3 regions of the Fulvimarina fulva genome follow, and region 1 is predicted to be linked to each of the others. Evidence: predicted binding sites of a transcription regulator. Region 1 holds the regulator's gene; each other region holds the start of a gene.
The links. The regulator LexA, encoded in region 1, represses DNA repair genes until DNA is damaged. The targets are predictions, from matches to a motif close to TGTTCNNNNTGTGTTCNG.
Positions count from the first base shown of each region.

Region 1 (4,602 bases):
CTTCGCACCGCGAAGATCGGTGAACGCGACTTCCTCTTGCGGCCTTGCGATGCCGAGCGGCTTGCCCTTCATGGTCTCGACGCGAAGCGCGTTGAAGCCGTGCCATGCCGGGATGCGAACGACGATCTTGGTTTCCGAGCCGACATCCGGCGCGTACCAGACGCGGCCGGCGCATCGGAACATGCCGCGATCGACGATGCGGGTTTCGGGTGTCGTGAAGACGCTCGTCAGGCTGGTTTCGTCCATGACGGTCGCGGCCCATCCGCCTTCGACATGACCGCGCAAGGCTTCGTGCGGCGATTGTCCCTTGAGGTCGCCTTGCTGCGGGACGTGCTCATAGGCCGTCAGAAGCGCCTGGAACTGCGCGGCGAACTGGTCGAACGTTCCGAAGGCAGCGGGAAGCCGTCCGGGCTTCTCCTGCATCGGTTTCATGCGATCGTCGCCGATGTAGCCCTGAAGGCTGAAAAGGTAGGTTTGTTCGAAGTGCCCGAACCACGCTTCGATCGGCTTCGCCGCCGCGTTGTAGGGCAATGCCCGGTGGACCCGGTGGGATGCATCCTCGCCGAACCCGCGAATGTTGAGGGCAAGTGCGTCCGCGACGTAATCGGCAAAGAGGTATTCCTTGCCGTTGTCAATCAGAAGGTGTTCGGGAAGCCCATAGAGCGGGTCGCAAGCCATTTCGACAAAGGCCGTGATGACATCGATGTTGCGAACCGCACCGCGCCCGTCGAACTGGATCAAATGACACCAGACGCGCCGTGTCGCCATGTCCATGAAAGCGATGATCTTTGGCGTCGTGGTCGTGCCGTCGTCGCGCTGGACAAGCACGTTGCAGTGGTGAACGTCCGCTACGACATACTGCATAGGCCGGAGCCCGACCGTCGTGCGCTTGATGCGGGGCTGTGCGTCGTCGAACCGCTTCCGGTCGCGCTTGAACTCATAGACCTGCCGAAGGTGGTAGAGGTCGCGATAGAGCCGAACCGGGATCTCGCACACGCGGTTGAAGAGTCGTTCGTCGGCTGGCCGGACGCCATGCAGCGCCGTCAGTTCCTTCAGCTTTTCCCGGCCGAGGAAGAGAACGATTTTGCGCTTCTCTCCGCCCTTGATGCATCCGCCTAGGTACTGCTTGATCCCGTCGCCGATCCGCTCCATCGCCTCGCGATCGATCCGGCCGGACACGAATTCATCCCAGCGCTTCGAGACGTGATAGCGCGTGGTGCCGACATCCGTCCGCCGGCCTCGCGCGAGCCCAGCCGCTCCTTTCGCCTCGTATTCGCGGAGCCATGTGTAGATCGTGTTTCGGGCGAACTTGATCGACCGGCCGCGCCAGTCCGTCGTTTCGACGCCGATCAGCTCGTCGATAGCCTGGGCTCTGGCCGCGCTATGGGGTTCGGTTGCCAGAACAGCGCCGAAGTTCTTGCGAAACCACTGCCATTTCAGGGCGAGGCCTGACGTTGAAAGAGGCTTCGAAGCGGGTTCGAGCGCCATTTGAGAGGCCTTCCAAGCGTCTTGAAGTTCGACCGGAAGGCTGTCGAGACGGACTTCGTATTGAAGGCCGGAACGCCCACCGCGCCCTTTGACGATACGGACTTCCAAGGACGCGCCACGCCATATGGATGAGGGCTGCGTCGCTGCTCTCTGTAGGAGCCGAGCAGCAGTTTCACGTCGCATTTCGGCAAGGCAAGCGAGAGAAGGCGAAGGCAGCCAATTGAGCTTCATTTGACTGCCTGAAACCCAAGCGAGGCAGAGATCAGCGTTTCAATGAGTTGCTGCGCTCGCCGCGAGTGCCGTTCGCCTTTCAGCGCCTTCTCTGCCGTCTGGCGGTTCACAGCATTGTCCCGGCACCACCTATTGAGCGAAGAGCCCTGATTGACGAAGCCGGCTCTAACGGCGACATAGAGCGAGGGCGAACCCGCCACCTGTGTCGTCAGTGAGAGCTTTATGGGCCGTGATTTTACGCTGTTTTGGTGCATCATGATTTTTTTAATTACGCAGTTTAGCGTAAAGCACAATGCCTGATCTCGATAAAAATATCATCCAAGCAGTTCGCGCCGGCTTGGCGAAGATGGGCTGGTCGGTCAAAGACCTCGGCGAAGCCACCGGAATTCCTTATCGATCCCTGCAAAATTACATGATGGGTCGCACGAGAATGCCCGCGAGTACGCTGGTAGCGATCTCTCGCTTGATCGATCTGGAGATACGCGACTTCGACGATCAGAAGCGCCGAATGCACAAATGGCATTTGTACGACGCCCTATGGACGATCTTCGGCGATCAGCTCCCCAATCTTCCAGTCAACGTTACGAACACGAACCCCTTCACCGAAGATAGTGAAGAGGCTTGGAAGCTTCACAATAGGAAGCAGGAAGCAGCAAGGGCTCTCGCAGAAGCGATCGACGAACAGTGTGAGTATTATCGCGGCCTTAGCCGCCTAACGACAGTTGGACTCCATCAACTGAACGATGGTGTTTGGGAGCGGACCAGTTCCGATGAGGGTCACCAATCAGCGTCACCAAAACTCGAACACCTACGTTCTAGGTCACCAAAGAAGGACGACTAAGCGACTGAAAAGAATGGCAAGTTCAATTTAATCGGTATTGGGCCTTTTGGTGACGTGCGCGGACAGGGATTGAGGACCCAATTTGAAGGCCAAAAAGTCCTCTAAACGACCGGAAATTATGGCTTGGTGTAACATCACCAATCCCGGATAGCGCGTTCCGATTTTACCTCGTCAATCCCGAATAGCGTTTGCGCCCACAATTCCCGATTCGTTCCGATTCGCCACTTGCGGAACACAATAAGAACATATAGGCTTGTTCAGGATTTGTTTTGGAGGCCCCGAGACGCATGCTGACGCGCAAGCAGCACGAACTTCTCACATTCATCGACGCCCGGCTGAACGAGACCGGTGTGCCACCATCCTTCGACGAGATGAAGGATGCGCTGGAGCTGAAGTCGAAATCGGGCATTCATCGTCTGATTACCGCGCTGGAAGAGCGCGGCTTCATTCGCCGCCTGCCAAATCGGGCGCGAGCGCTCGAAGTTCTCAAGCTGCCGGATGCCATGCGCCGGGGGGAAGTGGCTCGACCGCCTCAGCCCGCCCAGCGCGGCTTCACGCCGAGCGTTATTGAAGGCTCCAAGGGCCAGCCGGCGAAAGCGCGCGAGACGGTGCGAGACGGCGGGGCAAACGAGAACGTCTCGATCCCGGTCATGGGGCGGATCGCGGCCGGTGTTCCGATCTCGGCGATTCAGCACAACACCCATTCCATCTCGATCCCACCCGACATGATCATGGGCGGCGAGCACTACGCCCTCGAAGTGAAGGGTGATTCGATGATCGAGGCGGGCATTCTTGATGGCGATACGGTGGTGATCCGCCGGGGCGATACGGCAACGCCCGGCGAGATCGTCGTGGCGCTCGTCGATGATGAAGAGGCGACGCTGAAGCGTTTTCGCAAGAAGGGCGACACGATCGCGTTGGAAGCGGCGAACCCGGCCTACGAGACGCGGATCTTCGGCGCCGACCGGGTGCGCGTTCAGGGCAAGCTCGTCGGGCTCATCCGGCGCTACTGATCACAATCCGGGCTCCGGCCCACGTCCCGGGCCGCACAGGTCATTCAGCCACGTCCGGTTTGCGCCAGTATTCCGGCCAGGGCGCAAGGCGGTGGCGATTCCAGTCGGCAGGGAACTCGGAGATGGCACGTTGGACTTCGATCGCGCCGGTCGCCGGATCGCGGCTGATGGCGAGCGAGCCGCTTCGGCGCAGTGTCCTGAGGGTCACGAGGCGGGCACCCGACCGGCACGTTCGGATGCGGGCTGCCCGCGCGACGAAAGCGATATCGGCATTGTCGCAGGCTGCGCCTAGAAGCCGATAGTCGGTGGTGTAGGCAATGGTGATCCCGCTGCGTGTCGTGAACTGGCAGAGCTTCGTTTCGCAGTCTTCGAGGCCGGGAATGAGGCCGCGCTGGGTTCCCTCGGTCAGGTAGGCCCGGTCCCATTGCTCGGAGACGAAGCCGTTGGGTCGTGCTTTCGAATAGGCGATCGAGCCGCCCTCCAGAAGGGCAAAGGTCTTGCCATCCTCGAAGATCAACAGTTCGGGCGGGGTGGCACGCGCTGCCGCGAGCACCAGACCGATCGCGAGAACCGGTACGGCGAGCCATCTGAGCCGTCCCACGGGAAGGCAGAAGGCAAGTAGCGCGAGGGTCAGCGCGATCAATGCGGCGGGCTGGACAAGCCCGGTGCTCTGGTCCGGCAGGCGCGCACTGAGCTCTGAGGCGACCGCGATCAGGAGATCGAGCCCGGCGCCGACGATCGCGAATGGAAGATGGTCGAGGCCGAAGGGCATGAGGATGACGCCGAGAAGCGCCATCGGCATGATCAACAGGGCGAAGAGCGGCATCACGAGAAGATTTGCGACAAGCCCGAAGGGTGCGAAGCGCTGGAAATGGAAGATTGCGTAAGGCGCGGTCGCAAGACCGGCGATCAGCGCGGTTGCCGCCGTGCCGGTGAAGAAGACGACGAGGGCGCGCGCGGGCCCGTCCGCGAACCTGTCCGATCGCCGGCCCCGGTATCGGCTGTAGGCACCATAGACACCGACAAGAC
Region 1 is NZ_JBDJAC010000018.1:2,626-7,227, forward strand. Features, by position in the region: gene ABDX79_RS18025 (hypothetical protein) at 1-1,488, opposite strand, end outside; gene ABDX79_RS18030 (hypothetical protein) at 1,716-1,976, opposite strand; gene ABDX79_RS18035 (helix-turn-helix domain-containing protein) at 2,012-2,560, shown strand; gene lexA (transcriptional repressor LexA) at 2,848-3,573, shown strand; gene ABDX79_RS18045 (ComEC/Rec2 family competence protein) at 3,614-4,602, opposite strand, start outside.

Region 2 (4,602 bases), on a different contig from region 1:
GGGCCTGCGCAATCTGGTCGACCTCCCCGGCCCTGTCCTCGCCTGCCGCAACGATGATCGCCGTCTCGCCATCCCCCAGTCCGCTGATCCGGTCGAGGCATTCGAGCGGCGCGTGGACGACAGTCATAGCATAGCTCTGATGGAACGCCTCGACATAGACCGCGAGGTCTTCAAGCTGATCGTCTTCCAGGGCAGCAAGGTCCACGTCTCCGGAAGGCGCGATGTGAAGGCGCGATTCGGCATCCCGGTGGATGATTTCACCAACCGGGCGACCACCCCCCAGAAGATCGATCCATCCTGCAAGCGAATTCCCGTCAGTAGAGAACGGAACCTCGGGCGAACCATCGAGCTGGATGAGTGCGACGGGATGGTTCTCTTCGGTCAGGATCCGCGATAGCGTCAGCACCGTTTCGAGCGAGGCCCTGTCGGCGAAGGGAGTCACGACGACCAGCCGCTTGATCCTCATTTCCTTGGCCGCGAAGGCCAGATCGTCGACGCCGACCCGCTCGATCACCTGCTCGTCGCTGCCCTGGTCGCCGGTCTCGATTGGTTCGTTGTTCACGCCGTCTACGCTCGCGTTCGCCATATCTAAGATTGCCCTTTGAAATCCGTGTCCCGGACCGGCCTCGATTGCTAGCCTTGCGGTCTTGTCGAGAGGCTTGTCCTGCCTGGCCGCAGCGTCTTCGGAAGCGCTGTGCGTATATGGGGTGCCTTGATTCTTCATATCGTCACCGTCCGATTGTCGAGCCCGGCCGCCACAGCTGAAACACGGCCACGTGCCCGGATTTGGTAACTAAACGGTCGCTCTTTTTGGTAACCAGGTCGTTAAAGAACCCGTCTTCAGTTGCCATATGGCAAGACTTTCAACCCTCAAGCGGCGCTGGCCGCTGGCCCAACGCCTTCAAGACGGGGGTTTCACGATTGATTAACCCTAATTGCAGTATTGCTTCGTCAAGCGATTTCACGTGCTTGGGGTTCGTTCAAGCGCGGCAGGCGGGACGGACGGAGTTGGGAAATGAAAACGATTGCAAAGCTGATACTGGGCGTGGCGATGGCGACGACTGCAGCCTGCTCATCCTACCAGCCTGCCCCGCCAGCTTTTCACGCCGTTCTCAATCAGCCCTACCGTTTCGACAGTGGAGACATTGCCCGTATCACGGTCTTCGAACAGAAAGAGCTGACGCAAGCCTATCCGATCGATAAGGCCGGTTATCTGTCGATGCCCCTGATTGGCGACATACCAGCACGCGGCCGAACATCGGTCCAACTTCAGCAGGCGATCGCCTCGCGGCTGCGCGACGGCTATCTTCAGGACCCGGACGTCACGGTTGCGGTCGAGCGCTATCGCCCGTTCTTCATCATGGGCGAGGTCAATCAGGGCGGCCAATACACCTATGTCCCCGGCATGACGGTGCAGAAGGCGATTGCCGTCTCGGGCGGGTTCACGCCGCGCGCCGAGCAGGGCACCGTCGACATCACCCGGCAGATCGGCGACGAGGTGGTCACTGGCCGTGTCGTAACCTCAGACCCGCTCCTGCCCGGCGATACAATCTATGTGCGCGAACGCTGGTTCTGACAGCCCGGCCATGACGGCTTGCGGATCGTGCGTTCGGCGGCAGAGCCACCCCATCTTCACGAATTGCGAGCGACTGAAGAGCCTGCCGTAGATTGCACGGCGCAGACGTGTCTTTGACATCCGTTTTCGTGAAGCGATCAAGCGAGTTTCGCGGGATGCCATTTGCCCGGATCGAACAGATCGGTGGCAGCGGTCTGGCTTGCCGCATGCAAAGATTTTTCAGGAATGGTCAACGGCCTCCGAGCCCGGATTTCCGGGATATCTCGCCGATCATGTCTGCAAGCGCCCGTCTTCTTCGACTCTTCCATCTTTGAGCAAAAACAGATGGATAGCCTCCATTCGGGCGACGTTTTCCACCGCTTTCAATTGGCCCGCTGAAACCAGCACAGGCCGAATTGACTCTTTCTCCGGCTTGAGTCTTATCTAGAACATAACATGAACAAAAGCGCTCTGACATGACCGACTTCGCCGCCACGAAAGCTGCGTTACAACATTCGATTTCCGCCATCAAAACGGCGCGCAACCATCCTCCGAGGCCGACGGCTTCTGGCGGTCGTATAGACTTTGGCATTTCCGAAATCGACGCCTGTCTCGGAGGCGGTCTGGTGCGGAATGGCCTGCACGAATTGCGCTGCACGTCCTCGCGGAACGTTGCCGCTCTCTACGGACTGGTCTTTGCGCTTTTGAGCAGGGAGCGCGCGTCCCAGCCGATCCTGTGGCTGCGTGACGTTTCGGCGCTGGTCGATGGAGGCCGCGTCTTTCCCGACGGGATGAGGAGCTTCGGCGTTGCGGCCGGACGTCTCGTCCATGTGCGCCCGGTCCACTTGCGCGACACGTTGTGGGCGGCGGGCGAAGCGGTCAGGACCGCAGGTCTTGGCGCCGTGATCCTGCATGTCAGAGGCAATCCGAAGGCATTCGATCTTTCGGTCAGCCGCAAGCTGACACTGCGCGCCAAGGAAAGCGGCGTGCCGCTGTTCCTCCTCAGGCAAGAGGGGGCGGAAGAGGCATCGAGCGCTGCGACGCGCTGGTGCGTGGCGCCAGCCGTCTCGGTCCCGCACGGCCATTTTGCCCGAAGCCTCGGCCCGATGTGCCTCACCCTCGAACTGGAACGCAATCGCAATGGTGAAACCGGCCGGTGGAAGGTGGCCTGGAACCCGCAATCGAGGAGTTTTGACCATGTCGAATACGGTGCCGCGTCAACGCATCCTCGCCTGCCGTCTGCCGCATCTTCGGATCGAACGCATCGCGCGGACGAGATGGGGCGCATCCTGGCGCTTGAACGGGCGTCCTGACGTTCCTCCGATCATCGTCACCGGTCAGCATCGGCAGGCACTGCGCGTGATCGCGGTCGAACCCGTCGCCGATCTTTCCGGCATTCAGACAGGCCAATCGCTGAGCGATGCACGCGCGATCCGGCCCGATCTCGATTGCGTGCCGCAGGATGAAGAGGCCGACCAAAACCTTTTCCGCCGCATCGCCCATTGGTGTGAACGCTATACGCCCTTCGTGGCATTCGGGCAGGACCACACGCTGTTTCTCGATATCAGCGGCTGCGCACATCTTTTCGGTGGCGAAAGCGATCTGACGCAGGATCTGGCGGTTCGCCTGAAAGCTCAAGGGTTTCACGCAGCCATCGCGCTTGCCGACACAGCCGGCGCGGCCTGGGCGCTGACGCGCCATCATGATCACGCGATCGCACCGCCGGGCCGTCAGCGCGAGAGGCTCAAACCCCTTCCGCTCTCGGCCCTCAGGCTGGAGGCCGGACAGGTTCGCGAACTTGCCCGGCTCGGCCTCAAGACCATCGGCTGCCTGTTCTCAATTCCGCGCGCTGCACTGACGGCCCGTTTCGGCCCGTCCGTATTCCAGCGGCTCGATCAGGCGATGGGCGATGTCGGTGAAGCTCTCTCGCCCCTGTCGCCGCCGGTCAGCTTCATCGCCGAGAGACGCTTCTTCGATCCCATCGTTCAGAACGAGGCGATCAAGAGCGTCATAGGCTCGCTTTGCCTCCGTCTGGTCGAACCGCTGGAGCGAAGCGGCATGGGCATGCGACGGGCCGAGCTCACGCTCTTTCGCTGCGACGGCCATGTCTCGGGCGTGTGCGTGGAGACATCGGCGCCCCTGCGCGATCCGGCCGCGATGGCGCGCCTCTTCGACGAGCGTCTTGCCGCCCTGCATAACGAATGGGACGCCGGTTTCGGCTTCGATGTCATTCGCCTGTCGGTGTCGCGGACCGATCCGTTCGATGCCGCGCAGGTCGACATGGTGTCGGGCATCCCCCCTGAAGAAGCGCTCAATCCGTTGATCGACAGGCTTTCGGCGCGTCTCGGTTCGGACCGGGTGGAAGTTTTCGTGTCGGCCGACACGCATATACCGGAACGTCGCCACGGGCTGGTGCCGGCGCTGCGCCGAAACCGGTCTCAGGAGACAGATGCGTCCATCGCCGATCCGGCGATCAGGCCTATCGTTCTTTTCGAACGTCCCGAGGGCGCGGAGGTGGTGGCCGAACTGCCGGAAGGCCCGCCTCTGAAATTTCGCTGGCGCAAGATGCTCTACGAGGTCACCCGCGCCGAGGGACCGGAGCGGATCGCCTGCGAATGGTGGGTGGATGGCCGCGCTGCGCCGACGCGCGACTATTTCCGCATAGAGACGTCCGGCGGCCATCGCTTCTGGCTGTTCCGGCAAGGCCTTTACGAGCGCGAGACGGGGCGGCCGGTCTGGTTCGTGCAAGGGCTGTTCGCATGACCGACCTGCCGCCTGAAGCGGGTTCACGAACGAAGCCCGGTTTTCGTGCAAGCCATGAGCCGCAAGAGACTGGGTATGCAGAGCTGGCGGCGGCCAGCAATTTCTCCTTCCTGCGGGGCGCCTCCCATGCGGAGGAAATGGTAGCCGAAGCAGCTAAGCTTGGCCTTTCCGCTCTTGGTCTGGCCGACCGCAATTCGGTCGCGGGACTGGTGCGCGGCCACATGGCCGCAAAAGAAGCGGGGCTTCAGTTCGTACCCGGCTGCCGGCTGGTCTTTCAGGACTCT
Region 2 is NZ_JBDJAC010000016.1:54,752-59,353, reverse strand. Features, by position in the region: gene ABDX79_RS17670 (hypothetical protein) at 1-562, opposite strand, end outside; gene ABDX79_RS17665 (polysaccharide biosynthesis/export family protein) at 1,016-1,576, shown strand; gene ABDX79_RS17660 (ImuA family protein) at 2,182-2,868, shown strand; gene ABDX79_RS17655 (Y-family DNA polymerase) at 2,753-4,318, shown strand; gene ABDX79_RS17650 (error-prone DNA polymerase) at 4,315-4,602, shown strand, end outside.
Region 2: the regulator LexA is predicted to act here: its motif matches at 2,001-2,018, upstream of ABDX79_RS17660 (ImuA family protein).

Region 3 (4,602 bases), on a different contig from region 1:
CGGTCTTTGCCGCTCGCATCGCGGATCGTCTGTCGATCGAGCCGGCACATAAAGACCGGCTTGTCGTCGACGGACCCTTCGCGGTCGGCGTTCCGACAGATCATCGCAATATCGTTCACAAGGCGCTCGACCTCACTCGCGAGGAAGCACTGCGTCTTGGCCTTGACGTTCCGCCCCTTCTCATCCGGCTCACAAAGGCTTTGCCCCATGGCGCGGGGATCGGCGGGGGGTCGTCCGATGCCGCAGCACTCTTGCGCAAGCTCGGCTCGCTATCGCCAGATCTGGCTGCAGCGCAGGCGCGGCGTTGCACAGAGCTCGGGGCGGACGTTCCAATGTGCATGATCGCTAAGCCCGTTATCGCGCGCGGCATCGGCGAAGAGCTGGACGAAATCGATCTTGGTGCCATGCCGTCGATGGTTCTCGTCAACCCGCAACGGCCCATCTCGACCCCAACGGTGTTCAAGGCCCTCAGAAACCGTGAAAATGCGCCTCTACCGCCCTTGCCGCAGGGTGGCTTCTGGAAGACAGGCGACCTCATCGCCTGGCTGGACGGGACCCGCAACGACCTACAGGAAACGGCCACTGCCATAGAGCCGGCAGTCGGTGATGCCGTCGCCAAGCTCACGGCCACCGGCGCCGACATCGTACGAATGTCGGGGTCCGGATCGACGGTCTTCGCTCTCTATAAAGATGAGGAGTCGGCGCAGCGCGGCGCGGCAGCTCTCGCACGAACGCGACCGGACTGGTGGGTTGCCAGCGCCTGACAACGATCAACCGATCGCATACATGGCGGAACACGCCTCGTCGTCAAAAGTTCGGATATCATAAGGCGCTTGCGCAGAACCGCGGAGAGAACCGAGCCATGCCATCGACCATTGAACGATTGGATTCCGAACGCCCCTTTATCGCGTTGTCGATCGCACTTCTCACCGTGTCCGACACGCGCACGGAGGCCGAGGACAAATCCGGAGACCATCTCGCTTCCCGAATCGATGATGCGGGCCACAAGCTTGCCGACCGCAAGATCGTCCGCGATGACAAGGCCGCCATCGCCGAAGCCGTCAAGGCATGGGTCGCGGACGAAGGCGTCGACATCGTCATCACGACGGGCGGCACGGGCTTTACCGGGCGCGATGTCACGCCCGATGCGCTGGAGCCGCTGTTCGACAAGCGGATGGATGGCTTCTCGATCGTTTTTCATCGCATCTCGTTCGACAAGATCGGCGTCTCTACCGTCCAGTCCCGCGCGACGGCCGGGCTGATCGGCAAGACCTTCGTCTTCGTCCTGCCGGGCTCTCCGGGGGCCTGTGACGACGCCTGGGACCATATTCTGGAGCGACAGCTCGATTACCGGCACAAGCCTTGCAATTTCGTGGAGATCATGCCGCGTCTCGACGAACACCTGCGCCGCGGTGGTCGCTCGGTCTAAAGCGCCGTCGCGGGCCGAAGCTCGGCGTCGAGACGCTTGGACGCCAGCCCTTTCGCCAGGACCGACAAGGGCGCCTCGCCGTGCTGCCGGACGAGACCGATGGCTTGCGCCTTCTTCAGCAGCAGACCGTCGGCGAGTGCGCTTCGGCGCTGGGTCAATCGAGACAAGAGCCTTGGTCTATCGCGCTTCGCCGTGCGAAAGCGCGCCGCCTGCGGGCCACCAGGCGGACCATTTCCGGTCCCGATATGCTCGATGATCTCATTCGTCCATCCAGCCGCCGGGCGACTGCCCTTTTCCAGCCAGAGCTGCCAGTCGGCCCGATCCTGCTCGATCGTCGCGCGGAGTTCGCCTGGCATGATAACGCGGCAACCGCATTGATCGGCGACGGAACGTGTCCCCTCCGACATGCCGCGATCAATCAGAACCACGTTCTTGACCACGCCCTCGATCGAGCCGGAAACCAGCTCGGTGAGCGTCAGCGCGAGATGTCGGTCGTTGGAACCGCAGTCCATGTAGATGGTCAACATGCCGCGAGTTGTAGGGTCGCGAGCCCGTCATAGGCAAGCCCGCTCGAATGTTCTTGTCTTGTTCTCATTCATGCTGTAAACGTATTTTTTACGTGTTCACGTATTGTTCGAGGACTTGTCATGTTTGATATCGCAGCCGCGGATCGCGCGGCATTCGACCCGACGCTCGGTGTCGACATAGCCAATCGAATCATCGACGAGGGTGGCGGGCGGATCGGTCCGGCCCGGCGCCGTGGCCGGGGTGCCGGCATCAATCCGAGCGGACGCTTCGAGCCCTTTGCCCGCGACACGTTCGACGACGGCTGGGATACGCTGGAAAACCTGCCGGCCTTCAAGACGGACGTGCAGGTGGAAAAACCGCGTACGATCATCACGCGCAACACCTCGCCCGACATTTCCTTCGATCGCTCGGTCAATCCCTATCGCGGCTGCGAACACGGCTGCGTCTACTGCTTCGCCCGTCCGAGCCATTCCTATATGGGCCTGTCCGCAGGCGTCGACTTCGAGTCAAAGCTCTTCGTCAAGCCAAACGCCGCGCAGCTTCTGGAACGCGAACTGTCTCGGCCCGGTTACGAGGTTCGCTCGATCGCGATCGGAACGAACACCGATCCATACCAGCCGATCGAGAAGCGCTACGGCATCATGCGCGAGATCCTGGAGGTGCTCGAAGCGGCGAACCATCCGGTGGGGATTGTCACCAAGTCGGCGCTCGTTCTGCGCGATATCGATATTCTCTCCCGCATGGCTGACAAGGGTCTCGCCCGCGTCGCTCTGTCCCTCACCACGATGGACCGGAAGCTTGCCCGCACCATGGAGCCCCGCGCCTCGACGCCGCAGAAGCGGCTCGATGCGATCCGCACGCTGAACGAAGCGGGCATTCCCACCATGGTGATGACCGCGCCGATCATTCCAGGTCTCACCGATTCGGAAATCGAGCGCCTTCTGGAAGCTGCGGCGACTGCGGGAGCCAAGGAAGCCGGCTACGTTCTCCTGCGTCTGCCTCTGGAAGTCTCACAGATCTTCAAGGACTGGCTGCTGAGGCACTATCCGGACCGCTACCGCCATGTGCTCTCGCTGCTGCGATCCATGCGCGACGGCAAGGACTATGACGCCGAATGGGGCAAGCGCATGCGCGGCACGGGTCCTTACGCCCACCAGATCAAGCGCCGCTTCGATCTCACCGCCAAGCGACTCGGCCTCAACCAGAACCGCCAGTCTCTGCGGACCGACCTCTTCACCGCTCCGCGCGGCGCCGGTGTACAGCTGTCGCTAATCTAAAGAACAAAACAGGATCACGATATGCCGCTATCGTGAAACAAGGTTGTGCGCCGTTTTGCCAGGATGCTCGCGCGACCTTGAGGAGAATCGGATTTTGAGCGAGTCATTGCCGCATCATGGCCCGCTCTCCTTCCGATTCTCCGCCCATTTCCCGACCTGACGGCGTCCGAACGAAACCCGTCCAGCCGCCTGAAGCCGCACGCGCGAGGAAGAGCCGCTCCGAACGGTCAAGGCCGGACATTTCCCGCGAAGTCGAATTGATCCGGACCGGTGCCCAGTGGGTCGCGGGTGTCGATGAGGTTGGACGCGGTCCGCTGGCGGGACCTGTCGTCGCTGCGGCCGTGGTCTTCGAGGATCCGGCAAGAGTCCCTGATGGCATCAACGATAGCAAGAAACTCACGGCAAGGACACGCGACCGGCTGTTCGACGAGATCCTGCTATCTGCCTCTGTCGCGATCGCTTCGGTCTCGGCGCGGGAAATCGATAGGGTCAACATCCGACAGGCAACCCTGAGAGCGATGACCCGGGCGCTCGATCAGCTTGCGATCCGTCCGTCCCATGCCCTCTTCGACGGTCGCGACGTTCCACCCTCATGGTCGGGACGCGGCACTGCCATCGTCAAGGGTGACGCAATCAGCGTCTCGATCGCGGCGGCCTCGATCATCGCAAAGGTCCAGCGAGACCGCATGATGCAAAACGCTGATGTGCTCTATCCGGGCTACGGCTTTGCCATCAATGTCGGATACGGTAGTGCAGTCCATCTGGCGGCCATCGCCAAGCACGGGCCGACGCCGATCCACCGCATGAGTTTCAGCCCCCTTCGGTAGCCGGATACGATCACCAGCGCGGTTGAACGCAAAATAGTTTGCTTTGCGTATGCTGAATGCACCCTACCCCTCGAAGATCAGTTCATCGACAGGTCGAGGAGATGGCTCCATCGAAACAGGCCGGATTGCGCATGCGGTGCTTGCGGCGCTGACGGTTGCTTTGAATTCAACACCGGTCGTCGTCGACACCCCAGCAGGCAGTTTCGCCCGCTCAGAAATCCACGACCCTCAGCCGCTCTCGCTGGCAAGACGGTCGAGATAGATGCGCACCGCGTCCTGCACATGACGGAATCGGTCGCCGCCAAGATGCTTGCCCCCATACCACCGGGTGACGACCACCACATGGTTCATAAGTTCGGCCCGCTCCAGCATACGGACGATCACCATGCCAGCACCCGATTCCCCGTCATCGTTCTTGGCGGGTCCATCCTCCGTAACGAAAGCCCAGGAGTGATGGGTCGCCTTCGCGAACTTCTTCTTGCGCTTCAACGCTTCGACGAACGCCTTCGCTTCGGCCTCGCTCGAACAGGGAGCCCCCGAG
Region 3 is NZ_JBDJAC010000004.1:221,154-225,755, reverse strand. Features, by position in the region: gene ABDX79_RS08110 (4-(cytidine 5'-diphospho)-2-C-methyl-D-erythritol kinase) at 1-764, shown strand, start outside; gene moaB (molybdenum cofactor biosynthesis protein B) at 863-1,429, shown strand; gene ABDX79_RS08100 (glycosyl transferase family 2) at 1,426-1,956, opposite strand; gene ABDX79_RS08095 (PA0069 family radical SAM protein) at 2,077-3,234, shown strand; gene ABDX79_RS08090 (ribonuclease HII) at 3,351-4,061, shown strand; gene ABDX79_RS08085 (YigZ family protein) at 4,290-4,602, opposite strand, start outside.
Region 3: the regulator LexA is predicted to act here: its motif matches at 2,005-2,022, upstream of ABDX79_RS08095 (PA0069 family radical SAM protein).